Regions from separate parts of the Bradyrhizobium sp. 62B genome, predicted to be linked through region 1. Evidence: predicted binding sites of a transcription regulator. Region 1 holds the regulator's gene; each other region holds the start of a gene.
What was found. The regulator LexA, encoded in region 1, represses DNA repair genes until DNA is damaged. The targets are predictions, from matches to a motif close to TGTTCNNNNTGTGTTCNG.
Positions count from the first base shown of each region.

Region 2: the regulator LexA is predicted to act here: its motif matches at 6,957-6,974, upstream of ML401_RS08865 (PA0069 family radical SAM protein).
Region 3: the regulator LexA is predicted to act here: its motif matches at 2,372-2,389, upstream of ruvC (crossover junction endodeoxyribonuclease RuvC).

Region 1 is NZ_CP092841.2:3,388,844-3,399,443, forward strand. It holds gene gltX (glutamate--tRNA ligase) at 1-840, opposite strand, end outside; gene ML401_RS15845 (glutamine--tRNA ligase/YqeY domain fusion protein) at 1,008-2,684, shown strand; gene ML401_RS15850 (nuclear transport factor 2 family protein) at 2,695-3,081, shown strand; gene ML401_RS15855 (DUF2171 domain-containing protein) at 3,168-3,401, shown strand; gene ML401_RS15860 (ComEC/Rec2 family competence protein) at 3,499-5,778, shown strand; gene ML401_RS15865 (hypothetical protein) at 5,786-6,220, opposite strand; gene lexA (transcriptional repressor LexA) at 6,753-7,454, opposite strand; gene glp (gephyrin-like molybdotransferase Glp) at 7,630-8,841, opposite strand; gene ML401_RS15880 (hypothetical protein) at 9,043-9,249, opposite strand; gene ML401_RS15885 (HAD-IA family hydrolase) at 9,420-10,049, opposite strand; gene ML401_RS15890 (alpha-hydroxy acid oxidase) at 10,059-10,600, opposite strand, start outside.
Region 2 is NZ_CP092841.2:1,875,188-1,885,787, reverse strand. It holds gene ML401_RS08890 (electron transfer flavoprotein-ubiquinone oxidoreductase) at 1-1,490, opposite strand, end outside; gene ML401_RS08885 (uracil-DNA glycosylase family protein) at 1,627-2,433, shown strand; gene ML401_RS08880 (glycosyltransferase family 39 protein) at 2,509-4,017, opposite strand; gene ML401_RS08875 (ribonuclease HII) at 4,296-5,192, opposite strand; gene ML401_RS08870 (VOC family protein) at 5,266-5,721, opposite strand; gene ML401_RS08865 (PA0069 family radical SAM protein) at 5,757-6,935, opposite strand; gene ML401_RS08860 (phosphoketolase) at 7,157-9,571, shown strand; gene ML401_RS08855 (acetate/propionate family kinase) at 9,574-10,600, shown strand, end outside.
Region 3 is NZ_CP092841.2:6,451,838-6,462,437, reverse strand. It holds gene ML401_RS30995 (methyl-accepting chemotaxis protein) at 1-137, opposite strand, end outside; gene ML401_RS30990 (YebC/PmpR family DNA-binding transcriptional regulator) at 356-1,102, shown strand; gene ML401_RS30985 (IS110 family transposase) at 1,163-2,029, opposite strand; gene ruvC (crossover junction endodeoxyribonuclease RuvC) at 2,420-2,947, shown strand; gene ruvA (Holliday junction branch migration protein RuvA) at 2,944-3,561, shown strand; gene ruvB (Holliday junction branch migration DNA helicase RuvB) at 3,582-4,616, shown strand; gene ML401_RS30965 (metallophosphoesterase) at 4,741-5,661, shown strand; gene ybgC (tol-pal system-associated acyl-CoA thioesterase) at 5,774-6,178, shown strand; gene ML401_RS30955 (nuclear transport factor 2 family protein) at 6,258-6,725, shown strand; gene ML401_RS30950 (type 1 glutamine amidotransferase) at 6,744-7,457, opposite strand; gene ML401_RS30945 (LysR substrate-binding domain-containing protein) at 7,508-8,434, opposite strand; partial or broken gene ML401_RS30940 (ABC transporter permease) at 8,789-8,872, shown strand; gene ML401_RS30935 (FAD-binding oxidoreductase) at 8,882-10,018, shown strand; gene ML401_RS30930 ((2Fe-2S)-binding protein) at 10,038-10,334, shown strand; gene ML401_RS30925 (NAD(P)/FAD-dependent oxidoreductase) at 10,331-10,600, shown strand, end outside.

The DNA of each region.
Region 1 (10,600 bases):
GAAGATCTCCTGATCGCCATGGCTCCAGCCGAGCCGGACGAGGTAATTGCGCAGCGCCGCCGGGAGGTATCCCATGGCGCGGTAGGCATCGACCCCGAGCGCGCCGTGGCGCTTCGAGAGCTTTGAGCCGTCCGGACCATGGATGAGGGGGATGTGGGACATGTTCGGCAGCGTCCAGCCCATCGCATCGTAGATCTGCTTCTGGCGGGCGGCGTTGATCAGATGGTCGTCGCCGCGGATCACATGGGTGACGCCCATGTCGTGGTCGTCGACCACCACCGCGAGCATGTAGGTCGGGTTGCCATCGCCGCGCAGCAGGACGAGGTCGTCGAGGTTCTCGTTCTGCCAGACCACGCGGCCCTGAACCTGGTCCTCGATCACGGTCTCGCCGGTCTGCGGCGCGCGCAGGCGGATGGTCGGCTTCACGTCGCTCGGGGCGGTCGCGGGATCGCGGTCGCGCCACATGCCGTCATAGAGGCGGGTGCGCCCCTCGGCGCGCGCCTTCTCGCGCATGGCGGCGAGCTCCTCCGCGGTGGCGTAACAGCGATAGGCCTTGCCGTCGGCGAGCAGCTGCTCGGCGACCTCGCGGTGACGCGCGGCGCGGCTGAACTGGTAGATAACGTCGCCATCCCAGCCGAGCTCTAGCCATTTGAGACCGTCGAGGATGGCGCCAATCGCAGCCTCGGTGGAGCGCTCCCGGTCGGTGTCCTCGATCCGCAGCAGCATCTTGCCGCCGTGCTTCTTGGCATAGAGCCAATTGAACAGCGCCGTGCGGGCGCCGCCGATATGGAGGAAGCCGGTCGGCGAGGGGGCGAAGCGGGTGACGACGGAATCGGTCATTCTTGGCAGGGCCTATGCATTGGAGGCGGTGGTATATAGCAGGACCGGGACATAACTAAAGCCCGTCGGCGGACCTGCCGGGCCTTGCTCGCGGCTGTGCTTAAGCTCTTGGCTCAGCCTCCCGAATTTGGCAGAAGGACCGCTGATTTCCCGACAGGATTATCGTAATGACAGAACCGGTGGCAGCTGAGGTTGGGCGCGATTTCATTCGTGACATCATTCAGGCCGACCTCGATCAGGGTAAGTACAGCGAGATCGTGACCCGGTTCCCGCCGGAGCCGAACGGCTACTTGCATATCGGTCACGCCAAGTCGATCGCGCTCAACTTCGGCATCGCCCAGGAGTTTCCGGGCCGCTGCCATCTGCGTTTCGACGACACCAATCCGGTCAAGGAAGAGCAGGAATATATCGATTCCATCCAGGCCGACGTGCGCTGGCTCGGCTTCGACTGGGGCAAGAACCTGTTCTTCGCCTCGGACTATTTCGACCGCCTGTACGAATGGGCCGAGCAGCTGATCCGCGACGGGCTCGCCTATGTCGACGACCAGACCCAGGAGGAGATCCGCGTCTCTCGCGGCACTCTGACCGAGCCAGGCAAGAACTCGCCGTTCCGCGACCGCAGCGTGGACGAGAATCTCGACCTGTTCCGCCGCATGAAGGCGGGCGAATTCCCGAACGGCGCGCGCGTGCTGCGGGCCAAGATCGACATGGCCGCGGGCAACATCAATCTGCGCGATCCCGTGCTGTACCGCATCCTGCACGCGCACCATCCGCGCACCGGCACCAAGTGGCACATCTATCCGAGCTACGATTACGCGCACGGTCAGTCTGACGCCATCGAAGGCATCACGCACTCGATCTGCACGCTGGAGTTCGAGGACCACCGGCCGCTCTACGACTGGTTCATCGAGAAGCTGCCGGTGCCGTCGAAGCCGCACCAGTACGAGTTCGCGCGGCTGAACCTGACCTACACGCTGCTGTCCAAGCGCGTGCTGACCCAGCTCGTCCGCGACGGCCATGTCGCGGGCTGGGACGATCCGCGCATGCCGACCATGGCGGGCATGCGCCGCCGCGGCGTGCCGCCGGCCGCGCTGCGCGAATTCGTCAAGCGCATCGGCGTTGCCAAGGCCAACAGCGTCGTCGATGTCGGCATGCTGGAGTTCTGCATCCGCGAGGAGCTGAACCGCACGTCGCAGCGGCGCATGGGCGTGCTACGGCCACTGAAAGTGGTGATCGAGAACTATCCGGAAGGGCAGACCGAGGAGCTCGAGGCGATCAATCACCCCGATGATCCCAGCGCCGGCACGCGGAAAATCACGTTCGGCCGCGAGCTCTATATCGAGCAGGACGACTTCATGGAGAACCCGCCGAAGAAGTTCTTCCGCCTGTCGCCGGGCAACGAGGTGCGGCTGCGCTACGCCTATTTCGTCAAGTGCACCGGCGTGATCAAGAACGACAAGGGCGAGGTGGTGGAGCTGCGCTGCACCTACGACCCCGCGACCAAGGGCGGCAACGCGCCCGACGGCCGCAAGGTCAAGGCGACGATGCACTGGCTGCCCGCGGCAACGTCGGTGCCGGCTGAAATCCGCATCTACAACCAGCTGTTCGCCAATCCGAGCCCCGACGCTTCGAACTTCGCGGCCGATCTCAATCCGAACTCGCTGGAGATCCTGCCCGACGCGCGGATCGAGGCATCGGTGGCAGAGAGCAATGCGACCGAGCCGATGCAGTTCGAGCGCCAGGGCTATTTCGTCCGCGACAAGGACTCGACGCCCGGAAAGCCGGTATTCTCGCGCACCATCGGCCTGCGCGACACGTTCGCGAAGGAAGTCGCGAAAGGATGAGGATTGAGGCATGAGCAGTGAAGCCGACGCCATCGTTTCCGCCATCATCGCGAAATGGTGCGCCGGCTTCGCCAGCCTCGATGCGGCCGCGCTCTCGTCGCTGTATTCGAAGAACGCGTTCTTCTTCGGCTCCAACCCGAAACTCTATCGGGGCAGGGCCGGCGTCGCCGACTATTTCAACGGCCTGCCGCGCTGGCGGAGGCCAAGTGCCGTGTTCTCCGATGTGAACGCAGCGCAAGCCGGCCCCGATCTGATCAACATGGCCGCGACAATCTCGTTCGACCTCGCCGGCGAGCGGGATGATCTCGTCGTCAAGATGAGCTGGGTCATCATCCGCGAGGACGGCGACTGGAAGATCGTCAATCACCACGCCTCGTCGCAGGCGCCGCTGATCTGACGGCCATCGTACACGGCATCGTCATTCCCGAGGGCCAGAACGAACGTCGTTTCTGTGCGTTGGGTGGGTTCAACAAGGAACTCACCATGCAGAACATCGCAGAGCATATGGAAGTCATCGGCGCCGACGGCGTTCACATCGGCACGGTCGACAAGGTCGAAGGCAACCGCATCAAGCTGACCAAGAAGGACAGCGGTGAGGGCAGCCACAAGGGCCATCATCATTTCATCGACAAGGGCCTCGTTGCCGATGTCGAAGGCAACAAGGTGCGGCTGTCGGCCAAGGCATCGGTGGCCGTGACCATGGAAGAGGAAAAGTAGGGGACGCCCTCTCGCGTTCCTGATTTGTACCGCTATTCGCCCGACCGCACGTTCCGGTAGCCTTGGCGGCAATCGCGTCGCGTAGGGTGCAGGGAAGATGGCGGAGCCGGGCCGGCCAGTACGGTCCCAAGGTATTGTCGGGACGTGGCCGGTCGGCCGCGCTGCGCCCGCCGGCGGCTTCGTTCCGGCGGGCTTTGGCATCTGGCCCGCGATCGTCGAAACAATCCGCGGATGGGCTCGGGCCGAGGCCGGCCCCGGGCGCTTGCTGCCGTGGGTGCCGGTCGCCTTCGGCGGCGGCATCGCGCTCTATTTTTCCGCCGATCATGAGCCGGTGCTGTGGATTGTCGCCGCGACGGCGATCGCGCTGCTGCTCGGCGCGGCCCTGTTGCGGCGGAGCCGGCTGTTCGCGCCGGCGATCATGATCGCAGCGGTCGCGGCGGGCTTTGCCGTGGCGACCTGGAAGACCGCGCGCATTGCCCACACCGTACTCGCAAAACCACTCTATTCGGTGTCGCTGTCGGGCTTCGTCGAGACGCGCGACATCCGCGAGCGCACCGATCGCTTCGTGCTGCGTGTCACCGCGATGGAGGCGCAGCGCAGCGACGTCAAGCTCGACCGCGTCCGCCTCTCCGTGCGCAAGGGCACCGCGCCCGAGGTCGGCAGCTTCGTTCAATTGAAGGCGCGGCTGATGCCGCCGCTCACGCCGGTCCGCCCCGGCAGCTACGACTTTTCACGCGACATGTTCTTCCAGGGCATCGGCGCCTCCGGCTTCGTGATGGGCGCAATTACGGCTGCAATCCCGCCTGATGCGGGCGGCCTGCGGCTGCGCTATGCCGCCTTCATGCAGGGCCTGCGCGATGCGATCGACGCCCGCATCCGCGCAACGCTCGAGGGCGACAACCGCGCGATCGCAACTGCACTGCTCACCGGGCGGCGCGATGCGATTTCCGCCCCTGTCAACGATGCGATGTTCATCTCCGGGCTAGGACACGTTCTCTCGATCTCCGGCTATCACATGGCGGTGGTCGCCGGCGTCGTCTTCTTCGCGGTGCGCGCGCTGCTGGCGTTGATCCCGGGCCTGGCGGCCGGCTTCGCCATCAAGAAATGGTCGGCGGCTGCAGCATTCGTCGCGGCTGCGTTCTATCTGCTGCTCTCGGGCGCCGAGGTCGCAACCCAACGGTCGTTCTTCATGACGGCGGTGGTGCTGATCGCGGTGATGGTCGATCGCCGCGCCATCACCTTCCGCACGCTGGCGGTGGCGGCGCTGATCGTGCTTGCGGTCGCGCCGGAGGCGCTGGTGCATCCGAGCTTCCAGATGTCGTTTGCGGCAACGCTCGGGCTGGTGGCGCTGGTGCAGATCGGCATGCCGAACCTGCTGGCCTCGCCCGATCATTCGGCCACCGCGCGCGTCGCGCTGTGGGGCGGCCGCGAGATCGCGATGCTGTTCCTGGCCTCGCTGATCGCGGGGCTTGCGACCACGCCCTATGCCGCCTTCCACTTCCATCGTGTCACGCCCTATGGCGTGCTCGCCAATCTCGGTGCGATGCCGGTGGTCTCGGCACTGGTGATGCCGGCGGGGCTGTTGGGATTGCTGGCCGCGCCTTTCGGGCTCGATGGCGTCTTCTGGTGGCTGATGGGCCTCGGCATCGACTGGATGGTCGCGGTCTCGCGCTGGGTCGCGGCCTTGCCGGGCGCGGTCGGCCGCATCCCGGCGTTTGGGATCGCGCCGCTGATCGCCGCGAGCCTCGGCATCATCGTGATGGGCCTGTTGCGCACGCCCTTGCGCTGGTGCGGTGCCGTGGTGCTGCTGACGTCCATCGCGTGGGGCCTGTCGGTGCGGCAGCCCGATATCCTGATCGCCGGGGACGGCGCCAGCGTCGCGGTGCGGGGCGGGGACGGGCGCCTGCACCTGATCAGGACGGGCAAGGACAATTTCATGCTGAAGGAGTGGCTGGCGGCCGACGCCGATCCGCGCGATGCCGGCAGCAGCGCGCTGGCCGAGGGGGTGTCGTGCGACGAGGCCGGCTGCGCCACGCCGCTTGCCGACGGGCGCCTGGTTGCGTTGGCCTCGCGCATCGATGCGCTCGCGGACGATTGCAGCCGTGCCGCACTGGTCGTGACGTCACGGCCCGCACCGCCCGATTGCGCGGCGATGATGGTGGATCGGCAGCGGCTCGTTCGCCAGGGCGCGCTGGCGTTGACACGGCGTGGCGACGGATTTGCAGTTCAGGCGGTGAGGGCGAGGGGCACGAGCCGTCCCTGGTCGCCGGCGGCCGCCGGCGAGGGAGATTTCGAAGGAGCCCTCATGCCGAGGGCGGCGGCTCCGCGCGCCAAGGATGCGACCCCGTCGGAGGCCGATCTTCAGGCGGAGGACTGAGCCTCTGTCAGCCCAGCGGCAGCGGTGTGACGGGCGAACGGCTATCGGCGATGATCTCAGGCTTGTGCTCGCGCTCGCCGACCGGTTGGGTCACGGGCAATTGCAGCACGGTTGCGCGCTGGCCTTCGACGAGCTGAGTCACCAGCACGTATTTGCCATCAGGGAATTCGATCGCGTCGTGATGGCGATCGGGAATGTGCGGATCGATCTTGCCGAACTTGCCGACGCGGGAGTTGACGGTGCGCGTCCAGATCCAGCGGTTGTCGTAACGGACGTTGTCTGCGAAGGCGAGCTCCGTTCCCGGCAGCAGGCAGACCGCAACGGAGAGGTCGGCTTCGGATGCGAAGCCGCGCGTCGAGGTGCCGCGGAAGGTTGTCGTGACGATCGTCTCGCCGACTTCTGCGGGGCGCGTCGCGACGGCATGCAGGCTATAGTCACACATCGGGTGCTCCTCATGTGAAGATAGCGACCCGCGCCTCTCTTGGAGGCACAGGCCTCTGTCAGAGTTTAAACACCAACGCTGTGCTTGGTTGTAGGCAAATCTGCGGCTGGGATCCGCACCCCGCGATCACTTTAACTTTCCCGAATTCGCCAGGAACAAAGCTGGCTGAGGTGCATTACGCCGGCGCCTGTCAGCGACTGCAAAAGCGACACTTCGCATTGCCGGCGCGATCGCGGCGCTGCGCAATTGGGTGTTGCGGACATGGCAATCCGATGGCGCAGCAACGGCCCCGTGCCCCGATGCCGCGACCGCTGCACCCAAACGATCTGGTCTTCCGAACCCGAAACGCCCAGACGCGATGTCGCTGCGGTCCGCCGAAGATGGCCGTGGAGGAGGGGCCAGATAATCTGTGCAGAACCAGAATGATCATCCAGCCGGAGCGGACATTCATCCGCTCCAATCTCAGATCGGCGACGCCGACCGAAGGCGCACGCAGGCGCCAAAACTACTTTCGGACTGAGTTCTTCCGGACTCAGTACTTCCGGTAAAGCCCAATCAGCTTGCCCTGAATCTTCACCCGGTTCGGCGGCAGGATACGCACCTCATAGGCGGCATTGGCAGGCTCGAGCGCGATCGACGCGCCGCGGCGGCGGAAGCGCTTGAGCGTAGCCTCCTCGTCGTCGATCAGCGCCACCACGATGTCGCCGGTGTCGGCGCTCTCGTTGCGCTGGATCAGCGCCATGTCGCCGTCGAGGATACCGGCCTCGACCATGGAATCACCGCGCACCTCGAGAGCGTAATGCTCGCCCGAGCCGAGCATGTCGGGCGGCACGCTGATGGTGTGACTGCGGGTCTGCAATGCCTCGATTGGCGTGCCGGCCGCGATCCGGCCCATCACGGGCACCGCAACGGGCCGCTCGCCCTCGTCCACGGGCGGGCTGGAGCTCGCGCGGATCTTGCCGAGATTGCCCTCGATGACGCTCGGCGTGAAGCCGCGCCGGGCGCCGGCGGCAGCCTGGAGCTCCGGCAGCTTGATCACTTCGATGGCGCGGGCGCGGTTGGGCAGCCGGCGGATGAAGCCGCGCTCCTCGAGCGCGGTGATCAGGCGGTGGATGCCCGACTTCGAGCGCAGGTCGAGCGCATCCTTCATCTCGTCGAAGGAGGGCGGCACGCCGCTTTCCTTCAAACGCTCGCTGATGAACCGCAGAAGCTCGTATTGTTTGCGCGTTAACATCTCGACCAAAGTCCCCCGGTTGATGTCGTTCGATTCCGAGACGATGAGTTCAGCGATAAGCCGCTACATCCTCGAAACAAATCATGAACGGACACTATATGTTCGATACATGTTCCGCAACTGCTTAATTTACCGTGAACGAAGCGCGGTTCGCGGAATGCGTGTGGCCGTGCACTCAGACGGGGAGCCGCAGCACCTCGCAGGGGCTTCCGGCCTCGGCCTTCGGCGCGAAGGGTGGGCGCACGAGAAGTACCTGTGCCGCAGCAAGATTCGCAAGCAGAGAGGAATCCTGATGGCTGACGGGAAGCGCGACCAGCGTGCCGTCGTCGCGCAGCTCGAGGCGCGCGCGCAAGTAATCCTCGCGCTGGTCGTTGGCACCGAGATCGCAGGCGAGCACGGCACGTTCGCGACGATGATGAATCACCGAGCGGCCTGACAAGGCGCGAATCAGCGGCACCATGAACAGGAAGGCGCACACATAGGACGACACGGGATTGCCGGGCAGGCCGATCACGCGCATGGCGCCGAGCCGCCCGTGCATCATTGGCTTGCCCGGCCGCATGGCGATCTTCCAGAACGCCATCGCGATGCCTTCGCCCCTGAGTGCCTGCTGGACCAGGTCGTGGTCGCCGACCGACGCGCCGCCGGTCGTGATTAGGATATCGGCACCGCTCTCGCGAGCGCGGCGGATGCCTGATGTGGTGGCCTCCAGCGTGTCGGCGGCGACGCCGAGGTCGACGGTGTCGGCGCCCTCGCTGCGGGCGAGCGCGTGCAGGGCATAGCCGTTGGAATAGACGATCTGGCCGTGCCCGGGCGCTGAGCCCGGCATCACCAGTTCGTCACCGGTGGCGAGGATCGCGACCTTGGGACGGCGGCAGACGGCGAGCTGCGGGTAATTCATTCCGGCAGCGAGCGCGAGATCGCGCTCGGTCAGACGCGTGCCCTTGCGGAGGAGGACGTCACCCTCACGGAAGTCGACGCCGGCCGGGCGGATGTGCCGTCCGGTGATCGCGGCTTCCTTGATCGTGACGCTGTTGCCGTCCGCGACGGTGTCCTCCTGGATCACGACCGCGTCCGCACCGTCGGGAACGACGCCGCCGGTGAAGATCCGCACGGCTTCGCCGGCGCCGACCGCTCTCGCGAAAGGACGGCCGGCGGCGACCTCGCCAATCACCGTCAGCCGGGAATCGATCGCTGCTGCGTCGGCCGCGCGCACCGCATAGCCGTCCATCGCCGACATGGCTTGCGGCGGCTGCGTGCGCCGCGCCGCGACATCATGTGCCAGCACGCGGTGATAGGCCTCGTCGAGTGCAACCATCTGTTCAGGCAGCGGCTCTGCACCTGCCAGCACCGCGGCAAGGGCGTCGGAAACCGGCATCAGGGCCACGGGCAAAACTCCTGCTCGCACATCGTTCAATGGGGCGGCGAGAGTTCTAGCCGACCGCAGGCGCGAGGCAAAGCAGCGCGCGGGATGATCTATCCTGCGTGATCTCCGTGGTGGAGGAGTGCAAGTTCGTCAGGGCATGATCTGGAAGCCGAGACAGCGCGCCGTGAAGGACGAGAATCACGAGCGCCAACACCGATACGGTCACCGTGCCGCCGGATCGTCCGGACTGATCTCAAATGCGACGTCGGGCGCTTTGGGCCCTTGATCCTTGTCGGGGAGCGGATCGGCCTGCGATTTCAGGTCGGCGGCCTTGCTGATCAGCTTGGCGGAAAGGTCAGAATCCGAGGTGTTTCTTGCGAATTCAAGCAGGAGAGAGGCTTGCTTAGTGAGATAGGTTTTGCCCAGCACGTCGATCAGTCCGATGTAGAAGTCCCAACGGACTCAAGAGTCCGAAGGGCGGTATTCCGTTCCCGGAACTCTGTATAAAAATGCACAAAGTGATCAGGTTCCAAAATTTCAGCAGATTTAGTTCCGGAAGATGTCGCTGCCGGGAGGCCGGGTGGCACCCGCGGCTGGCGTCAGATGCCCAATGCTTTCAAGGCCTTCCCGACGTCGCGCGGCGAGGTCACATGCACGGCCGTCAGGCCGCGGGCCCGCGCGCCTTCGATGTTCTCAGCGAGGTCGTCGAAGAACACGATGCGCTCGGCGGGCACGCCGATCGCGGCGACGACATGGTCGAAAGCCTCCGCATCCGGTTTGCGCAGGCCGATGCTCGATGACAGGTACAGCTCGCGGAAATGACCGAGCAGCTCGGCATATTCCTTCGAGAAATAATCGACATGCGGCCGGTTGGTGTTGGAGAAGGCGTAGAGCGGCATCTCTTTCGCCGCCCGCGGCAACAACTCGGCGATATCAGGCATCTCGCCGGCGAAGATCGCGTTCCAGCCCTCCAGGAACTGGGCATCCGAAATGCCGATCCCCAGCGAAGCGCGTAGCGAGGCGAAATAATCCTCGTCGCTGATCTTGCCCATCTCGTGCAGCCGGTAGGCCTCGTCGCGCACATAGCGCGCGACGATGCTTTCGGGCTGGCAGCCGGCATGTCCCGCCCAGCAAGCGATCGCCTTGGAGAAGTCGATGTCGAGCACCACGCGCCCGAGATCGAACAGAAGCGCATCCGCGCTGCCGGGAGAGAGCGATGTCACCTGCAATCCTCTTACTCAGTACCGATAAGGTTCGTGGTCGAACAGCGGAAACGCGCTGAACACACTCGGCGCGTTGGTGGCGGTCGCCGGATGCAGGCAGGATTTGTCGACCTCGGCAAACGACGTGGCGCCGAGCAGGCCGAGGCAGCGCAGCACCTCGTCCTCGAGCAGCTCCAGCATCCGCGTGATGCCGGCTTCGCCGGCCGCCGCCAGCGCCCAGCATTGCAGCCGGCCGATGCCGACGAGATCTGCCCCTGCCGCGATCGCCTTGACGATGTCGGTGCCGCGACAGATGCCGCCGTCGACCATGATCTTGGCGCGGCCCTTCACGGCCTCGACGATTTCGGGCAGCACATGCATGGCACCGCGGCCATGGTCGAGCTGGCGGCCGCCGTGGTTGGAGACGTAGATCCATTCGACGCCGTGATCGACCGCGATCAGCGCGTCCTCGGCGGTGGCGATGCCCTTCAGGATCAGCGGGATCTTGAACTTGTCTTTGATCATCTTCACGGTCCGCCACTCCAGGCCCTTCTGGAAATCGCCGCCGGTGGCGCGCA
Region 2 (10,600 bases), 1.5 Mb from region 1:
CGATTCGAAGGACCGGCGAAGACGTCGTGCTCCGAGGTCTTCTGCAGGTTCATGTCCGTGACCTTGAGATGGACCGGCTGGTCCTCCTCATGGTTGGTGTTGGACAGGAACACGGAGGACAGCTTGTCGAACGAGATCTTGCCGTCCGGCTTCGGGTAGTTCTTCGGCGCATGCTGTTTGGCCGGATCGAGCGTAGCGCGATCGGGCTTGGCATGAGACTGGGTACCGAACAGCGAGGCGCCGAACAGCGTGTTGCACCACATGTCGAAGCCGCCGAGCGCGACGCCGAGCACGGTGCCGAACTTCGACCACAGAGGCTTGACGTTGCGCACCAGGAACAGGTCCTTGCCCACCGACGAGGAGCGCCAGGCGTTCTCGTACTCGACAAGTTCGTCATTGGCGCGATCGGCGGCGAGCGCTGCCGCGACGTGCTCGGCTGAGAGCATGCCGGTGCCCATCGCATTGTGCACGCCCTTGATGCGCGGCACGTTGACGAAGCCGGCCGCGCAACCGATCAGCGCGCCGCCGGGGAAGCTGAGTTTCGGCACCGACTGATAGCCGCCCTCGGTGATGGCGCGCGCACCATAAGCGAGCCGCTTGGCGCCTTCGAAGGTGCTGCGGATCGACGGATGCGTCTTGAAGCGCTGGAACTCGTCGAACGGCGACAGATAGGGATCGTCGTAGTTCAGATGCACGACGAAGCCCACGGCAACGAGATTGTCGTCGTAATGATAGAGGAACGAGCCACCGCCGGTCTTCAGGTCGAGCGGCCAGCCGAAAGAATGCTGGATCATCCCTTTCTGATGTTTTGCCGGGTCGATCTGCCAGACTTCCTTGAGGCCGATGCCGAACTTTGCCGGCTCGCTCTTGGCATCCAGCGCGAACTTCGCGATGAGCTGCTTGGTCAAGCTGCCCCGCGCGCCTTCGGCGAACAGCGTGTACTTGCCGAGCAATTCCATGCCACGGGTGAAGGAGTCCTTCGGCTTGCCGTCGCGGCCGATGCCCATATCGCCGGTGGCGATGCCCTTGACCCTGCCCTCCTCGTCATAGAGCACCTCGGCAGCGGCAAAGCCCGGATAGATCTCGACGCCGAGCGCCTCGGCCTTGCGCGCCAGCCAGCGGCAGACATTGCCGAGCGAGCCGATGAAGCAGTGATGATTGTCCATCAGCGGCGGCATCACGAAGTTCGGCAGCTTGATCGCGCCGCCGGCCGTCATCCAATAGAAGCGATCGTCCTTCACCTGCGTCTTCAGCGGGCAGTCGGAATCCTCGCGCCAGTCCGGGATCAGCTTGTCGAGCCCGGCCGGATCGATCACCGCGCCGGAGAGAATATGCGCGCCGACCTCGGAGCCCTTCTCCACCACGACGACGTTGAGATCGGCATTGAGCTGCTTCAGCCGGATCGCGGCCGACAGGCCCGAGGGGCCGGCGCCGACGATGACGACGTCGAATTCCATGGATTCGCGCGGGGGAAGTTCTTCGGTGCTCATCTGATCTCAGCCCTTGAGACGGTCCTCGGTCGTTTGCGCCTCCTTGTTTCCGATTTTTCCGGGTAGGACAACCTCGGAATCGCATTTCGCTGGGATGCAAGGCGGTCTAAGATGAACTAATAGTCTGACTTTCCAGATGATCCCCGAACCCGCACCCACCGTCCGAGAGCTTCTCGCCTTCTATCTGGAGGCCGGCGTCGATTGCGCGCTCGCCGAGGAACCGATCGACCGCCTGGCGGAATTGGATGCCCCACCGCCGGCCCCGCGTGCGGCGCCTTCGGTCGAGGCACCGCGCCCCGTCGCTGCCCCCGCGGTCATGCGCGGCGAGGCCGCCCCTGCCCCCGACATCGCCATCGCCTCCGCGCGCGAGGCGGCGCGCACCGCGCCGACGCTGGAGGCGCTGCGCGAGCTGATGCAGAGCTTCGAGGGCTGCGCGCTGAAGCACACGGCGACGCGGCTGGTGTTCGCCGACGGCAATCCGCAGGCCCGCATCATGTTCGTCGGCGAGGCGCCGGGCCGCGACGAGGACATCGAGGGCCTGCCCTTCGTCGGGCGCAGCGGCAAGCTGCTCGACCTGATGATCGGAGCCATCGGCCTCAACCGCAGCACCGCCTACATCGCCAACGTGATTCCCTGGCGGCCGCCCGGCAATCGCACGCCGACGCCGCAGGAGACGCAGATCTGCCTGCCCTTCATCCAGCGCCAGATCGAGCTGGTGAACCCGGACGTGCTGGTGACGCTCGGCAATCCCTCGACGCAGACGCTGCTCGGAACGCGCGAGGGCATCATGCGCACCCGCGGGCGCTGGTTCGACTACGAGACCGGCCAGCGCACCATCCGCGCGCTGCCGACGTTCCATCCGGCCTATCTGCTGCGCTCGCCGTCGTACAAAAGGCTGGCCTGGCAGGATCTGCGCGCGATCGCGAAGGTGCTGGCGGGGTAGGTAGCCAGCTCTCTCGTGTCCCGGACGCGGTGCGTCACGCAGTGGCGCTCCTCAGAGCCGAGGCACAGACCTACGCTACGTTCCCTTCGGCCGCACGATGGCCCAGCCGATGCGCAGCAGCTGCTGGCGGCCGGTCACCAGCCATTCGAAGGCGCGCGGCACTTCCGGCACGATGCCGGGAAAGCGCTTGAGGATGTCGGGCGGCGGCGTGCCCGCGGTGTCGGAGGCGCGCCAGACCACGACGCCCCCGGTCTCGGCAAATTTCGTCTGATTGATCCATGGCGTGCGCGCAGGGTCGGCGTCGATGAAGAGATGCGGCCGGCCCGAATGCAGCGTGATCAGGCTCGCAAGCTGCGTCTCTCCGGCAACGGCGCGCAGGCGATGGTTGGTGCGGCGGGCGAAGCTGTCGTCGAAGAAATCCGAGATCGCGCGCGCCGGCATCGAGGTCGCAATCTCGTTGGCACCGGTCCAGGGCAGCAACAGGACGGCCAGCACGACGCCGATGGCCGGGGCCACGACGGCCGCGGCCCAGACCGTCCGCAACATTCGCGCACGGCGCATCGCGATGAGATCGCCGGCCGCGACCACCACGGCGAGTCCGGACACGATCAATACGACCCCGGAACCACCGACGACGGAATCGAGCCCGAGCAGGCCGGAGATCATCACCCCGCCGAGCGCCGGCGCCAGCGCGAAGAAATAGACGAAGTTGCGCGCGAGCGGCGCGACCGGCGGACGATAGATGATCGGCGGCTCCTCGCCCTTTGTGGCGAACAATCCGGTGTTGAGGAAGGCGAGCGCCGGAATCGCGGCGGCCCCGAGCACGAGGCCGCCCAGCAGCCAGGCCGCGTGCAGGGCTCGGGCATTCAGCTCCGAGATTTGCGGCAGGGCCGGCATCACAAGCGTCTCGGCGCGCATCAGCCAGACGGCATAGGGCAGCGCCAGCACCGCGACGACGACAAGCGCGAACAGCGGATCGAGCGCGCGCAGCGTCCGGCGGCCGCCTGCGGTCGAGACCGCGAATACGACGAGCAGCAGCAGCAGGAAGATCGCCGCGGGCGTCGTCAGCAGCAACAGACCGGCCTCGATCGACCAGGCGAACCAGGCATTGCCGCGGCGCTGGCCGATGATCTGCCAGGAGTGCAGCAGCAGCAGCGCCCACAGCGGCCGGGCCAGCACGAGGGGGCCGAAGTCGAGCGCCGACGAGGAGAAGGCGAGCACAGTCATGGTCAGGAGCACGGCGAGCACCGCCTGCTGCGAGCCGACCACGGCGCGGGACAGATGATAGAGCGCAATGAACGTCGCGATCTCGCACAGCTGGGCCAGCACATAGACGCCGAACATGTGGCCGCCGGCAGCGCGATAGGCGATGTCGGCGAGCCAGACCGGCAGGGGCGGTCCGAGGTCGGTGCCGACCTGGTATTCGCGTCCGAAAGCCAGCAGCGTCGCCAGCGTGCCCGGCGGGCTGCGGTAGAAAACCAGCGCCACGAACAGCCACATCGCAGCCTGCAGCAGCACGGCGATCCACACGATCAGCCGCGGCCGGGCGCGAATGAGCTCGATGACCAGGGAGGTAAACCGCATGCAACGCCCGAAAGATGCAGCCAACCCGTCCAGCCGGCCCTATTCGCTCACGTCTGTTTTGATAAAGGGCGTCACGCGTTGTGGCAACGACGGTCTGCTCCCTCTCCCCGTTCTTACGCGGAGCGAAAGGCACACGCACAACAGATCGTCGTGCCCGGGCTTAACCGTCCGAAGGACGGCGTCGCTTCGCTCGCCTATGACCCGGCCATCCAGTCTTTCCTGTCGCTCCAGAGAACGCGGATGCCCGGGAATGATGGACAGAGGGCTGGGTTAGGTGCCTAGAGCCCAGCCGATGCGTCGATCTCGACGCTGGCTTCCACCTGCACCTCGACCTCGGTCACCGTAAACAGGTCCTGCCCCGGCTCGACGGTCCACGGCATGTGCTTGGCACGCGCGGCGGCGACGGGAGCGAAGATGCTGCGGTGGTGGATGGTGGGACCGAGGCGATTCAGCGCATCGAGGTGCTCGGGGACGCCGTAACCTTTGTGCTGCTCGAAGCCATAGCCGGGGCAGTCCTGTGCCAGCGCGCACATCAGGCGGTCCCGCGTGACCTTGGCGATGATGGAGGCTGCGGCGATCGACAGCACGATGCCGTCGCCGCCGATCACGGCCTCGCAGTCGCATTGCGTGTCGAGCCGGTCGCGGCCGTCGACGAAGACGTGCCGGGGTGCCTCCGGCAGCGCCACCACAGCGCGCTTCAGCGCCCACAGCGAGGCACGCAGGATGTTGTCGCGGTCGATTCGCGCGGGCGAGGCGACGGCGACCGAGACCTGCGCGGTGGCGCAGATCTTGTCGAACAGCTTTTCGCGCTCCTCGGCCGTCAGGCGCTTGGAATCGTCGATGCCGCGCGGGATGCGGTTGGGGTCGAGAATCACGGCAGCCGCCACCACCGGCCCCGCCAGCGGCCCGCGGCCGGCCTCGTCGCAGCCGGCGACCGGCCACACGCCGCGCTTGATCAGCGCGCGCTCGCGGCGAAAGCTTGGGGTGGTGACGGCAATGATACCCTTCTTGCCGGCGGGAATGGCCGTGGTGACATTTGTCTTGGCCGCAGCCGCTTTTGCCGCCTTGGCAGGGGCTGCGTTCTTTGCAGCAGCCCTCTTCTCAGCGGCCTTCTTTTCAGCAGCCGTCTTGGGCGCGTCTTTGGCCGGCTTCGTCGCGGACTTGTCTCGAATCATGGCCGGGATGGTGCGCAAGCGGCCCGGCCTGCGCAACCGGGAACCCGGCGCAATTCCCGTTATTCAGGCCGCCCTACTCGGCCAGATGCACCCGCCTGTCGTCGCCGACATCGATGCCGGGGGCGACCACGACCTCCCAAAGATGGCCGTCGGGATCGGCGAAATAACCGGAATAGCCGCCGTAATCGGTCTCGTGCGCGGCCTTCACCGGCTTCGCGCCCTTGCCGAGCGCGAAGGCCATCACCGCATCGACCTCCTCACGGGTCCGACAGTTCCATGCGAGCGTCATGCCGCGGAAGGCCTGCGGCCTCGGCTGGTCGGGCAGCGCGGCGTCGGCCGCGAGCTGGTCCCAGCGATACAAGGCGAGCACCGGACCACCGGTCTCGTAGAACGCGACGGCCTCGCCGGTCGCCTTCAGCCGGCGCGAGAAACCGAGCGCGTCGTAAAAAGCGATGCTGGCACGGATGTCGCTGACACCGAGCGTGATGACGGTGAGCCGCGGCACCGGCACGTTGGGTTCCCTGACCATGCTGCGCCTCTTCCACTCCAAGTAAGAAACAGGGGTCAGAACAGGCTGAGCTGATCGCCGTTCCGCTTCGGCCGCGCAAAGTGATCGGTCGTCAGCTTGGAGCGGCGCTTATTCAGCCCAAGCCGCTCGCAGGCGATTTCGAAGCGGCGGCCGATGGTCCAGGCCATCGGTCCCGTGCCCTTCATCCGCTCGCCCCATTTGGCGTCGTAGTCGCGGCCGCCGCGCATGTCGCGGATCAGGGTGAAGACGTGGCGATAGCGGTCCGGATAATTCGCCATCAGCCACTCGCGGAAAAGATCGCGCACCTCCAGCGGCAGCCGCAGCAGCACATAGGAGGCTTCCTTGACGCCGGCATGGGCGGCAGCATCGAGAATGCGCTCGATCTCGGAATCGTTCAGCGCGGGGATCACGGGCGCGACCATCACGGTGGTCGGAATGCCGGCGTCGGCGAGCTGCTTCAGCGCCTCCAGCCGTTTAGGCGGCGTCGCGGCGCGCGGCTCCATGGTGCGCGCCAGTTTCGGATCGAGCGAGGTCACGGAGATCGCGACCTTGGCGAGGTTGCGCTTGGCCATCCGCTGGAGAATATCGATGTCGCGCAGCACCAGCGCCGATTTGGTGACGATGCCGACGGGATGGCCGGCACGCTCCAGCACCTCGAGGATGCCGCGCATGATCTTGTTCTCGCGCTCGATCGGCTGGTAGGGATCGGTGTTGGTGCCGATCGCGATCATCCGCGGCTCGTAGCCGGAGGCGGCGAGCTCCTTCTCGAGCAGCGCAGGTGCCTCGGGTTTTGCGAACAGCTTGGATTCGAAGTCCAGCCCCGGTGACAAGCCGAGATAGGCGTGGGTCGGCCGGGCGAAACAATAGACACAGCCGTGCTCGCAGCCGCGATAGGGATTGATCGAGCGGTCGAAGCCGATATCGGGGGAATCGTTGCGGGTGATCACCTTGCGCGAGGTGTCGATTGCGACCGTGGTCTTGAACGGCGGCAGCTCTTCCAGGCTCTGCCAGCCGTCGTCGAACGCGACGCGCGCCTCGGCCTCAAAGCGGCCGCTGGCATTGGACTGCGCGCCCCGCCCGCGCCGGCGCGCGCGGTCGATGGCGACGCCAAGTTCTGGAAAATCGGCAGGGAAGTCAGAGTCCGCACCCGCCGGCTCGGAGGGCGCCTTGACCGGCGGGTGCTTGAGAGCATGTGAGGATGCTGCTGGACTCATGCAGCTAAGATAGCATGCAAAAGGAACAAATCAAGAACGCAAACGAAAAACCGGAAAACAACCCCATGCAAAGTAACCCGCCCAAATTTCGGGCGCGGTCCTTTGACCTCACGCAACATGGCTGTCGCAACGATCTCGTTTGATGCCGGTCAGGGATCGATCGCGCCGGAACAATGTTGGTGACGATCGCGAGGCTCAGCTCGGCAACAATCGGCAAGAACATGACAAGTCAACAACAATCGGCCACGGCGAGCAATGACCTCGATCTCCTCGATCGCTACTGGCGCGCCGCAAACTACCTCTCCGTCGGGCAAATCTACCTGCTCGACAATCCCCTGCTGCGCGAGCCGTTGCGGGCCGAGCACATCAAGCCGCGCCTGCTCGGCCATTGGGGCACGACGCCCGGCCTGAACTTCATCTATGCCCATCTCAACCGCGTAATCCGCGCGCTCGATCTCAACGTGATCTATGTCTGTGGCCCCGGCCATGGCGGGCCCGGCATGGTCGCCAACACCTATCTGGAAGGCAGCTACAGCGAGATCTATCCCGAGATCGCGCGCGATGCGGACGGATTGCGCAAGCTGTTCAGGCAGTTCTCGTTCCCCGGCGGCATCCCGAGCCATGCAGCGCCCGAAACGCCGGGCTCGATCCACGAAGGCGGCGAGCTCGGCTACGCATTGGTGCACGCCTATGGCGCGGCGCTGGACAATCCCGATTTGGTCGTCGCCTGCGTGGTCGGCGATGGCGAGGCGGAGACCGGCCCGCTCGCGGCGTCATGGCACTCCAACAAGTTCATAAATCCTGCCCATGACGGCGCGGTGCTGCCGATCCTGCATCTCAACGGCTACAAGATCGCCAATCCGACCGTGCTGGGGCGGATGCCGGATGCTGAAATCCGCGATCTCTTCCGCGGGTTCGGACACGAGCCGCTGTTCGTCGAAGGCGACGATCCCAAATTGATGCACCAGGCCATGGCGGACGCGCTCGACGTCGCGCTCGCCAGCATCCGTTCGATCCAGCAGCACGCACGCGACGGCCGCGGCAGCGTCGAGCGGCCGCGCTGGCCGATGATCGTGCTGCGCAGCCCGAAGGGCTGGACCGGGCCGAAAGAGGTCGACGGCAAGAAGGTCGAGGGCTTTTGGCGCGCCCATCAGGTGCCCGTGGCCGGCTGCCGCGAAAATCCGGCGCACCTTAAAGTGCTCGAAGACTGGATGCGCAGCTATGAGCCCGAAAAACTGTTCGACGCGAGCGGCGCCCTCGTTCCCGAGCTTCAGGCGCTCGCGCCCGACGGCAACAGGCGCATGGGCGCCAACCCGCATGCCAATGGCGGCCTTCTGAAGAAAGAGCTGAAGCTGCCGGACTTCCACCGTTTTGCAATCGAGGTGCCGCAGCCCGGCGGCGTCGTGGCCGAAGCGACGCGCGAGCTCGGCAAATTCCTGCGCGATGTCATCCGCCTCAACGCGAAGGAGCGCAACTTCCGCATCGTGGGTCCGGACGAGACCGCGTCAAATCGTCTCGATGCGGTGTTCGAGGCGACCGAACGGGTCTGGATGGAGCCGATCGAACCTTACGACGTTCATCTGGCGCAGGACGGCCGCGTCATGGAGGTGCTGAGCGAGCATCTCTGCCAGGGCTGGCTCGAAGGCTATCTGCTCACGGGCCGGCACGGCTTCTTCTCCTGCTACGAGGCCTTCATCCACATCGTCGATTCCATGTTCAACCAGCATGCCAAGTGGCTGAAGGTCACGCGCGAGTTGCCATGGCGGCGCCCGATCGCCTCGCTCAATTATCTCCTGACCTCGCATGTCTGGCGCCAGGACCATAACGGCTTCAGCCATCAGGACCCCGGCTTCGTCGATCTCGTCGCCAACAAGAAGGCCGATATCGTCCGCATCTACTTCCCGCCCGATGCCAACACGCTGCTGTGGATCGCCGACCACTGCCTGCGCACCTACAACCGCATCAACGTCATCGTCGCCGGCAAGCAGCCGGCGCCGCAATGGCTCTCGATGCAGGACGCCGCCACGCATTGCGACGCCGGCATCGGCATCTGGACCTGGGCGGGGACGGAAGAGCCAACGGGTGAGCCCGACGTGGTGATGGCCTGCGCCGGCGACGTGCCGACGCTGGAGACTCTCGCCGCCGTCGATCTCTTACGCAAGGCGTTGCCGGACCTGAAGATCCGCGTCGTCAACGTCGTCGACCTCATGACGCTGCAGCCGAAGGAGCAGCATCCGCACGGCCTGTCCGACCGCGACTTCGACAGCCTGTTCACGACGAACAAGCCTGTCATCTTCGCCTATCACGGCTATCCCTATCTGATCCATCGGCTGACCTACAACCGCACCAACCATGCCGGCATGCATGTGCGCGGCTTTGCCGAGGAAGGCACTACGACCACGCCGTTCGACATGGTCGTGCTCAACGAGCTCGACCGCTACCACCTCGCGATCGAGGCGATCGAACGCGTGCCCGGACTGGCGGCCAAGGCCGCGCAGGCCAAGCAGCAATTCCGCGACAAGCTGATCGAACATTCTCGCTATGTGCGGGAGCACGGCGAGGACATGCCGGAGATCCAGGGCTGGGTCTGGCCCAACAGCTCCGGCGGCAACACGCCGACTGAGGCCGGCGACTAGCCATGTCGGACACGGTCCTCGTCCTCAATTCGGGATCGTCGAGCATCAAGTTCGGCCTGTTCGACATCGCGGCGGCTGAGCCCGCCCTGCTCTGCAAGGGCCTGTTCGACGAGCACGAGGCAAAACCTCGCCTCGTCGTGAAGAGTCCGGCGGGCGAGGACCTGTTCGCGACACGGAGAGAGGCGCCGGATGCCGACGGCGGCGATCTGTTCGCCGACGTGCTCGCCGTCATCGAGGAGAGGTTCGACAACCACAACCTGCGCGCCGTCGGTCACCGGATCGTCCATGGCGGGTCGGACTATTCAGGCCCGGTCGTACTGACCGACGACGTCACCGCGAAGCTGGACGCGTTGACGCCGCTGGCACCGCTGCACCAGCCGCGGTGCCTTACGCCCGTTCGCGCGCTCGCGGCGATCCGGCCTGCGCTGACGCAGATCGCCTGCTTCGACACCGCCTTCCACCACGGCCTCGCGTCGACCGCGCGCCGCTTTGCGATTCCACGGCGCTATGAGCAGCGCGGCGTCCGGCGCTACGGCTTTCACGGCCTCTCATTCGAATATGTCGCGGGACGCCTTGGCGAGATTGCTCCGGAGCTCATCGCCAAACGCACCGTCATCGCGCATCTCGGCAACGGCGCCAGCCTGTGCGCGTTGCGCCACGGCCGCAGCATCGACACCACGATGGGACTGACGCCGCTCGACGGCCTCGTGATGGGCACCCGCTGCGGCACCATCGATCCCGGCGTGCTGCTCTATCTGCAACAGCACGAGAAGATGTCGGCGGAGGAGATCCAGCACCTGCTCTATCACGAGTCCGGCCTGCTCGGCGTCTCCGGCATCTCGGCGGACATGCGAACGTTGCTGGCGAGCGGCGAGGCCGCCGCGCGTGAAGCTGTCGATTTGTTCGTCTTCCGGGCGGCGCAGCAGGTCGCGATGATGGCCACCACACTCGGCGGCTTGGACTGCCTGGTCTTCACCGGCGGCATCGGCGAGCATGCCAGGGAAATTCGCAGCGCGATCTGCGAGCGCA
Region 3 (10,600 bases), 3.1 Mb from region 1:
AGCTCCAGGATTTCCCGTGCCGAATCAGTTTCGGCCACGGCAGCGGGCTCGGAATGGGCCGCCGGCTGCGGAGCCGCCGGGGCGGCCGCAGGCGCGGCCTGGTCCGGCAGGCGCTTCCGAAATAGTCCGAACGCCATCAGCTCTCTCTCGTCGGGATAAGGTCGGGCGCTATTTTCGCAGTCCGGAATGAAATCAGGGTTAACGGTGCCTCACCTCTAGGCACCGTCCATTACGGGGGTTACCTTTACAGTGCTACCTCAGAGGCCCAGATCCCTTTGATTCCGGTGGGGTGGCGGCCTATAAGGCCGCGCTTCCCACGCTCACCTTTGGCTGACGATTTTCCAAGAGACCACGCATGGCCGGACATTCCCAATTCAAGAACATCATGCACCGCAAGGGGCGGCAGGATGCGCAGAAGTCGAAGCTGTTCGGCAAGCTGGCGCGGGAAATCACCGTCGCAGCCAAGCTCGGCACGCCCGACCCGGCCATGAACCCGCGCCTGCGTGCGGCTATCATCGCGGCGCGCCAGGAGAACATGCCGAAGGACAATATCGAGCGTGCCGTCAAGAAGGCGCTCGGTAACGAGGGCGAAAACTATGAAGAGATCCGTTACGAGGGCTACGGCCCCGGCGGCGTCGCCGTCATCGTCGAGGCGCTGACCGACAACCGCAACCGCGCCGCCTCCGACATCCGCTCCTTCTTCACCAAGTCGGGCGGCAATCTCGGCGAAACCGGCTCGGTGTCCTTCATGTTCGACCGCACCGGCATCATCGAATACGACCGCAGCGTCGCCTCCGACGACGCCGTGCTGGATGCCGCGATCGAGGCCGGCGCCGACGACGTCGTTTCCGGCGAAGGCGGTCACGAGATCTACGCCTCGACCGAAGGCTATCGCGACGTCGCCAAGGCGCTGGAAGCCAAATTCGGAGAGCCGCGCAAGGCCGCGCTGATCTGGAAGCCGCAGAATACGGTCGCAGTCGATGACGAGACCGGCGAGAAGCTCTTGAAGCTGATGGATCTGCTCAACGAGCACGACGACGTCCAGCAGGTCTACGCCAATTTCGAGGTGTCGGACGCGCTTGTCGCGAAGATGGGCGGCTGAGGCTGCTCGTGTCCCGGACGCGCCGCGGCGTGAAACGCTGCTGCGCAGAGCCGGCAACTGTTATGTTGGTCTGGTGTACAGGTACGGCTTTCGATCGCGCATGATGGCGTTGAGGACCGTCAACAGCTTCCTGGCAACGGCAATGAGAGCGAGCTTGGCAGGTTTACCGGCCTGTCGCAGTCGAGCGTAGAAGGCCTTGAATGGATCGGCCCGGCGGACCGCATTGAGAGCGGCCATGTAGAGGGCATCGCGGACGCGCTTTCGGCCCCCGACGATCTTCCGCTTGCCGCGGTAAGCGCCGCTGTCGACGTTGAAGGGAGCCAGGCCGGCGAGCGCGGCCACCTGCTTCGGTCCCACTTTTCCGAGTTCCGGCATCTGCGCGATCAGCTGCATGCAGGTTACGGGGCCCACGCCGGGAAGTGACCGCATCAACTGCGCATCATCGGAGACCTCCGGCTCAGTCTTGATCAGCGCGCTAATATCGGCCTCGATTTCGGCGATCTCATTGTCGAGGACTTCAATGAGCCGACCGATGCGATCGGCCATGGCGCGGTCCTCGGCCTCGCTGCGCCTGTTCTTCTCCTGGGCACGCATGAGAACCAGTTGATCCCGCCGTTTTGCAAGCCCCGCCAGGGCATTGCGGGCAGGATTGGCAGCCTGCTCAGCGGCAGGCTGCATGGCCCGGGCAAAGCTCGCCAGCATCCGGGCATCGATCGGGTCGGTCTTGGCGAGCTGGCCGCTGGCGCGCGCAAAGTCCCGGGCCCGGGCCGGGTTGATCCGGGCAAAGCGGATGCCGGCCTGGCTGAGCGCCTCACGAAGCTCAAGGTCATAGACGCCCGTGGCTTCAAAGACGACCAGCACATCGCATCGCCAACGCGCCGCGATCTGTGTGATGGCCTGCGGCGCGTTGGCGATGCGCTCCGGCACGCCCAGGCTCTCATCGAAGATATCGAGATATCGTTTGGAGACGTCGATTCCGACGTAACGAGGGCGTATGATCATGGTGCCTGTCCCTGTGATGCGAGGTCTGTTGGCGCAGCCTCGTGCAACTGTTCAGGTTGATAGATGGAACGGGCGGGAGACCGAGCCGGCTCACGGCGTCAAGCGCCAAGGACCCAACGGCTTCCCGCCCACTCCACCATGACAGAATTTCGATACACAGGGACCCATCGTCCCGCAGGCATCGGTGCCGATATGGGCCCCGGTTCAGCGCCGCACCGCTTCGCGCTGCGTCGCGCCCGGGGCGCGGGCCACTTCCCCTGTTACTTCTGTTCTGTTTCTGTTTCGCTCTCATCGGCCAGCCGCTATCACTGGCCCATGACCGCGCTCCCGATTCGCCAACCCGTCCGCATCATCGGCATCGACCCCGGCCTGCGCCGCACCGGCTGGGGCGTGATCGAGGCTGACGGCAACCGCCTGATCTATGTGGCTTGCGGCTCGGTGGAACCGCCGAACGACCTGCCGCTGGCGAGCCGGCTGCTCGCGATCCATGAAGGGCTGGCGGCCGTGCTTTCGAACCACCAGCCGATGGAAGCCGCGGTCGAGCAGACCTTCGTCAACAAGGACGGCGTTGCGACGCTGAAGCTCGGCCAGGCTCGCGGCGTCGCCATGCTGGCGCCCGCAATGTTCGGCATCTCTGTCGCCGAATACGCGCCCAACCAGGTCAAGAAAACCGTCGTCGGCGCCGGTCACGCCGAGAAGGCCCAGATCGCGATGATGCTGAAGATCCTTCTGCCCAAGGCCGATCCGCCGTCGGCAGACGCCGCCGATGCGCTCGCCATCGCCATCACCCATGCCCATCACCGCCAGAGCACCGCGCTCCGGCTGAAGGTGGCGAGCCTATGATCGGCAAGCTCAAGGGCCTGATCGATTCCTACGGCGAAGACTTCGTCATCCTCGACGTCGGCGGTGTCGGCTATCAGGTGCATTGCTCCTCGCGCACCTTGCAGCATCTGCCCTCGCCGGGCGAAGCCGCCGTGCTGTCGATCGAGACCTATGTCCGCGAGGATCAAATCAAACTGTTCGGCTTCCGCACCGATCAGGAGCGCGAATGGTTTCGTCTGCTGCAGACCGTGCAGGGCGTCGGCGCCAAGGTCGCGCTCGCCGTGCTCGGCACGCTGGCGCCTTCCGATCTCGCCAATGCGATCGCGCTCCGCGACAAGGCGGCGGTGGCGCGCACGCCCGGCGTCGGCCCCAAGGTCGCCGAGCGCATCGTCACCGAATTGAAGGACAAGGCGCCGGCCTTCGCCAATGTCGATCCCGCGGTGGTGCATCTCGCAGGCGCGGTCGACGATCAACGAGCCCCACGCCCGGTCGCGGATGCGATCTCCGCGCTGGTCAATCTCGGCTATGGCCAGCCGCAGGCGGCCGCTGCGATTGCATCTGCCTCGCGCAGCGCCGGTGAGAATGCCGAGACGGCGCAGCTCATTCGCCTTGGCCTGAAGGAGCTCGCGAAGTGAGCGATCCCAAGGCCAGCCGCATGGTTTCGCCCGAGCGCCGCAGCGACGATGTCGGCGACACCGCGCTGCGTCCGCAATCGCTGTCCGATTTCGTCGGCCAGCAGCAGGCGCGCAAGAATCTCTCGATCTTCATCGAGGCTGCGCGCAAGCGCGGCGAGGCGCTCGATCACGTGCTGTTCGTCGGCCCGCCCGGCCTCGGCAAGACCACACTGGCGCAGATCGTGGCGAAGGAGCTCGGCGTCGGCTTTCGCGCCACTTCGGGACCTGTCATCGCCAAAGCCGGCGACCTCGCCGCGCTGCTGACCAATCTCGAAGAGCGCGACGTGCTGTTCATCGACGAGATCCATCGCCTCAGCCCGGCGGTGGAAGAGGTGCTCTATCCCGCGATGGAGGACTTTCAGCTCGACCTCATCATCGGCGAAGGTCCGGCAGCGCGCTCGGTGAAGATCGAGCTGTCGAAATTCACGCTGGTCGGCGCCACGACGCGCGCAGGCCTGCTCACCAATCCCTTGCGCGATCGCTTCGGCATTCCGGTCCGCCTGAATTTCTACACCATCGAGGAATTGGAAAGCATCGTCAGCCGCGGCGCGCGCGTGCTCAATGTCGGCATGAGCGCTGACGGCGCCAACGAGATCGCGCGCCGCGCCCGCGGCACGCCGCGCATCGCCGGGCGCCTGCTCCGTCGCGTGCGCGATTTTGCTTCCGCTGCCGATGCCGACAAGATCGATCGCAAGATCGCCGATCACGCGCTGAGCGCGCTCGAGGTCGACGCTGCGGGTCTCGACGCCATGGATCGCCGCTATCTCACCACCATCGCGATGAACTATGGCGGCGGACCGGTCGGCGTCGAGACCATGGCCGCGGCATTGTCCGAGCCGCGCGATGCGATCGAGGACATCATCGAGCCGTATCTGATCCAGTGCGGCTACCTCCAGCGCACCCCGCGCGGCCGCCTGCTCACCTCGCACGCCTTCCGCCATCTCGGCATCGCCGAGCCCTCGCGCGATGCGGCGGCACAGTTCGGCCTGTTCGGCACCGACGAGAGCGACGACTGATCTGCGCAAACGGCGCGCTCCTTTCATGAACTTCTGGTGATCTCGTGCAGACGATCTGCACGAGCGCACCCCAATTCCGCTCCATTCGGACCGCATCAAAAGAGCGCATTCCGATCGGGTTTTCATGATCACGCGCCGTCATTTCATCCGTTCCATCGGCGGGCTGTCCGCCCTCAGCGTCTCGACCGCCGCCTACGGCGTCGGCATCGAGCCGGTGCTGCGGCTCCGCGTCACCCGCTATCATCCCAAGCCGCGGCAATGGCCGGCGGATCTTTCGTTGAAGATCGCCGCCATCGCCGACATCCATGCCTGCAATCCCTGGATGTCGCTGGAACGGATCGAGGGCATCGTCGAACGCACCAACGCGTTGAAACCCGATCTCATCGTGTTGCTCGGCGACTATGTCGCCGGCCTCCATCACGTCACGCGCTTCATTCCGTCGCGCGAATGGGCGAGGGTGCTGGCCGGCCTGAAGGCGCCGCTCGGCGTCCATGCCGTGATGGGCAATCACGATTATTGGGACGACAAGACCGTGCAGCGGGCGGGACACGGGCCGACCATCGCGCATCGGGCGCTGGAGGCGGCCGGCATCCCCGTCTACGAGAACGATGTCGTGCGCCTTTCCAAGGACGGCCGCCCGTTCTGGCTCGCCGGGCTCGGCGATCAGCTGGCCTTCCTGCCGGCGCGGCGCTTTCGCAGCACCGGGCGCTTCGGCGCCGACGATCTCGCGGGCACGCTGGCGAAAGTCACCGACGATGCGCCAATCATCCTGCTCGCGCACGAGCCCAACATTGCACCGCTGGTACCTGCGCGCGTCGCGTTGCAACTGTCCGGCCATACCCATGGCGGCCAGGTCCGCCTGCTCGGCTGGTCGCCGGCCGTCTCGCCCAAGAACGGTATGCGGCTCGCCTATGGCCATTTCCGCCTGAAATGCGATCTCATCGTCTCCGGCGGCCTCGGCTGCAGCATCATGCCGGTCCGCGTCGGCGTGCCGCCCGAGATCGTCGAGGTGACGCTGGGGCGAGCTATGTCGGTTGTGTCCTGACCCGCTTGCGCGGGCGGCGGTTTTTGCGCAAAACGGGCTGATATCGACAAGCAAAGAGGCTCGCGACGTGACTGCCCATCTCGACGGCGAGATCCGCGACGGCCGCCACCACATGCAGGTGCGCGTCTATTACGAGGACACGGATTTTTCCGGCATCGTCTACCACGCCAATTATCTGCGCTACATGGAGCGTGGACGCACCAATCATTTGCGCTTGATGGGCGCCGAGCAGCAGGCTCTGTTCGAGCAGGCGGAGACGGAAGGCACGGGCTTCGCCTTCGTGGTGCGCTCGATGCATCTGGATTTTCTCAAGCCTGCGCGGATGGACGATGTGCTCGACGTCGTGACCTGGCCGGTTGCGGTGAAGGGCGCCTCCATCGTGCTCGCGCAGGAGGTGCGGCGCGGTGAAAACGTGCTGGTGAAAGCCGAGGTCCGCGTCGCCTTCATCAGCGGGGGACGCGCCCAGCCGATCCCCAAATCGATCCGCACGCTGATGAAGGCCGATGTGATTTCCTGATCGCTCGATAGGGGATGGCCTCTCGACTCCGCGGCATGCAGGCGTAGATTGCCGCTCCCGCCAAACCGATGAGGCCACCATGTCGCGTCCGCCGCTTCCGCCCTTCACCCGTGAGACCGCCGCGCAGAAGGCGCGCATGGCGGAGGACGCCTGGAATTCACGCGATCCGGTGCGTGTCTCGCTGGCCTATACCGAGGACAGCCGCTGGCGCAATCGCTCCGAGGTCTTTCAGGGCCGCGAGGCGATCGTCGCCTTCCTCACGCGCAAATGGGAGAAGGAGCACGACTATCGCCTCATCAAGGACCTCTGGGCCTTCGACGAGAACCGCATCGCCGTGCGCTTCCAGTACGAATGGCACGATGCAAGCGGCCAGTGGTATCGCTCCTACGGTAACGAGCAATGGGAGTTCGATGCGCAGGGCCTGATGAAGCGGCGCGAAGCGTCGATCAACGATATCATGATCGCCGAGAAAGATCGCCGCTTTCACTGGGCGGCGCCAGGGCCGCGGCCGGCGGACGTGGCGGGGTTGGGGACGGACCCGTTCTGAAGTTCGCGAGTGCCGCGCCTAGGGCGCCGCGCGCCGCGCCAAGAACCGCGCAATCGCCCCACCCAGTTTCGCACTGTCCATCGGCTCCGCCAGCGACGCCCTTGCTGTTGCGACCACCGCATCCGGTGCCTTGCCGTCGCGCAGATCGCAGCACACTTGCGCAAAGGCCACGTCGAACTCCGGATGCGGCTGCACGGTCAGCGTCGTGCCGTTGGCGTAGAGCAGGCCGGCATGCGGGGTGAACTCCGACGACAGAATCGTCAGCGCATCGTCCGGGGGCTCGATCACCTGGTCCTGATGCGAGGCGGCGATGGCGACCGCGTCGCCGTCGACGACGCCGTTCTCCGGCAGCACCTGATAGACGTGCCGGCCGATGCCCCAGCCTTTGTCCGACTTGCGCACGGTGCCGCCGAGCGCCTGCGCGATCAACTGATGACCGAAACAGACGCCGACCATCGGCGTCTTGTTGGCGTAGGCCGTGCGCACGAAATCTTCCAGCGGCGCGATCCAGTCGAGGCCGTCATAGACGCCGGCAGCGGCCCCGGTGATCAGGACGGCGTCGAGCTTGCCCGGATCGGGAAGCGCGTCGCCATTCGGGATGCTGACGACGTCTACCGTGGCCGCCGGATCCTCGGCGCGGACCATGCGCTCGAACATGTCGGGAAACGAGCCGTGACGCTCGCGATATTCCTTGGGAACGAGGCCGGTCTCGATGATGGTGATGCGTGCCATGTGCCCTGCTTCGGTTGCGTAGCTATAACACTGCACCAATGGCGTCCACGTCAACCGCCTGCAAGCTGGCTTGCCGTCTGGTCCTCGAACTCCTCGAGCGCCTTGCGCATGGTCTCGACGAGATCCAGCGCCACCGGCGACGGGCTGCGCTGCGCCGGGAAGACGGCGGAGAATTCGAAGTCGATGCGCGGCAGGAAGCGACGCGCGACGACGCCGCGGGTGGAAAATTCCCGCGCGGTGAAGGGGTCGCAGATCGCAACGCCGAGCCCTGACGACACCATGCCGCACATGATCTCCGACAAGGTGGTCTCGACCCTGAGCACGCGGCGGACTTCATGGCGATTGAAGACCTGGTCGACGAGATGCCGGCTCGATGATCCCGCCGACAGCGAGATGAAGGTCTCGCCTTCGAAATCGCTGGGCTCCAGGACTTCCTTCTCCGCGAGGCGATGGCCCGTCGGCAGCACCGCGACGCGCGCAGGCGCCGGCAGTCGCAGGCTTGGCAGGCCGGAATGGGCAATCGGCACCTCGGCAAAGCCGATGTCGCATTGGTTGTTCAGGACCCAGTCGACCACGATTGGCGAGATCACGCCGAAGAACGCGAGGTTGAGGTTCGGCCGCTCCTGCAGGAAGTGCCCTGCGAGGCGCGGCAAATAGCCGTTCGCCAGCGCCGGCAGCGCGGCGATGCGCAGCGAGCCGGTGCGGCGGCCGCGAATCTCCTCGGCGGCGGCGGTGATGCGTTCGAGACCGACGAAGGAGCGCTCGACCTCGGTATAGAGCGCCATCGCCGCCGCGGTCGGCACCAGGCCAGTGCCGCGCCGCTCGAACAGCTCCATCTTCAGCAGGGCCTGGAGGTCGCGCAGCAACCGGCTCACCGCCGGCTGCGTCACCACCATCAGCTTCGCAGCCTCCGTGACGCTGCCGGTCAGCATCATCGCGCGGAAGGCCTCGACCTGCCGTGAATTGATCCGCGCCATCTCGTCATCCAATCATAACATTTCGGCATGCAGAGGGTGCCATTATTCATTGGACGATGGAAGTAAAGGTCTGCGATCTTTTTCATCAGAGCTGGAGCCAGCCCGCTTTTTCGGCAGATTGGAGGGGTTTTGACCTCCAAATCGCGCCAGACCCGCCGAACAGGGGCCGGAGCCCTGATCCGAGAGGGATTTGCGCGGAAGGAAATGCGGAAGGCGCCCCAGCCGGAGATTTGTCGGCACGTCACCTCATTCCGGTATGGAGATCGGTCCACATGACAACTTTTCGCCTTCTGACCGCGGTCAGCATCGCAGCGCTCATCGCGGCCCCTTCGGCCGCCTCGGCCCAGCAAAAGAACCATGACCGCCCTCATTCTGCTCGACCGCTTCTACGGGCTCGACCGCGTGCTCGCCGGCAAGGGCGGCGACACCGGGCGATAGGAGAAACCCATGTCAGGAGACTATGACGTCGCCGTCGTCGGCGGCGGATTGCTCGGCTCCGCCATTGCCTGGGGCCTCGGCCGCCTCGGCAAGAAGGTGGCCGTGCTCGACGAAGGCGACATCACCAAGCGCGCCTCGCGCGCGAACTTTGCGCTGGTCTGGGTGCAGAGCAAGGGGCTCGGCATGCCCGCCTATACGGTGTGGACGGTGCAGGCCTCGCAGGCGTGGGGCCGGCTGGCGTCCGAGCTGAAGCAGCAGACCGGGCTCGACGTCGCCCTCCAGCAGAACGGCGGCTTTCATCTCACCCTTGGCGAGGACGAATTCGGCCAGCGCGCCGAGCTCGTCAAGCGGATGCACAACCAGGCCGGCGCGGCCGACTACAAGATGGAGATGCTGCGGCCCTCGGACGTGAAGAAGGCGCTGCCGCTGATCGGGCCCGAAGTGTCCGGCGGCAGCTATTGTCCGCTCGACGGCCACGTCAATTCGCTGCGCACGTTCCGGGCTTTCCATACAGGGTTCAAGGCGTTCGGCATCGACTACTTTCCGGAGCGGCCGGTCTCGGCGATCAGCAAGAGCGGCGGCGAATTCCGCCTGACCACGCCAAAGGGCGAACTGCGCGCCGCCAAGATCGTGCTTGCTGCCGGCAACGCCAACCAGACGCTCGCGCCGATGGTCGGCCTCTATGCACCGATGGGTCCAACCCGCGGCCAGGTCGTGGTGACCGAGCGCACCATGCCGTTCCTGCCGCATCCCTTGACCACGATCCGCCAGACCGACGAGGGCACGGTGATGATCGGTGACAGCAAGGAGGATGAGCTCGATGATCGCACCCTGAAGCCCTCGATCAGCGGCGTCATGGCCGATCGTGCGCAGCGCATGTTTCCGCATCTGTCGCGGCTCAACGTCGTCCGAAGCTGGGCCGGCATCCGCGTCATGCCGCAGGACGGCTTTCCGATCTACGACCAGTCGGAGACGCATCCCGGCGCCTTCGTCGCCTGCTGCCATTCCGGCGTGACGCTCGCGTCCAACCACGCCTTCGAGATCGCGCGCATGGTCGTGCAGGGCGCGCTCGAGCCCGAGCTGGTCGGCGCGTTCTCGGCGAGCCGTTTCGGCGCCGCCGGCGCGGCGAACAACAGCGGCTACTAGAGATATTGAGGAAGCCAGGATGTTCAGACGATCCGAACAGGACAAACGGCCGGCCGTGCAAATCTTCGTCGACGGCGTCGCCGTCGCGGCACGCCAGGGCGACACCGTCTCTGCCGCGCTGCTGGCCTCCGGCGTCGACGCACGGCGCTCGACGGCGGTAAGCGGCGCGCCGCGCCTGCCCTATTGCATGATGGGCGTGTGCTTCGACTGTCTCGTCACCATCGACGGTGTCGGCAACCGCCAGGGCTGTCTTGTGCCCGTCGCGGAGGGCATGCAGGTCGAAATCCAGAAGGGCAAGCGGGAGATCGGAAAATGACTGTGGCTCCCAAGCGCGAAGACTATGACGTCGTGGTGATCGGCGCGGGACCTGCGGGCCTCGCCGCCGCGGCAACCTCTGCCGAAGCCGGCCTCGCAACGCTGCTGCTCGACGAGAATGCCGGTCCGGGCGGTCAGGTGTTTCGCGCCATCGCCTCGACGCCGGTGACTGATCGCAAGCAGCTCGGCGAGGACTATTGGGTCGGTGCCGATCTCGTGCAGTCGCTGCGCGCTGGCAGCACCGAAGTGATCCATCGCGCGACCGTC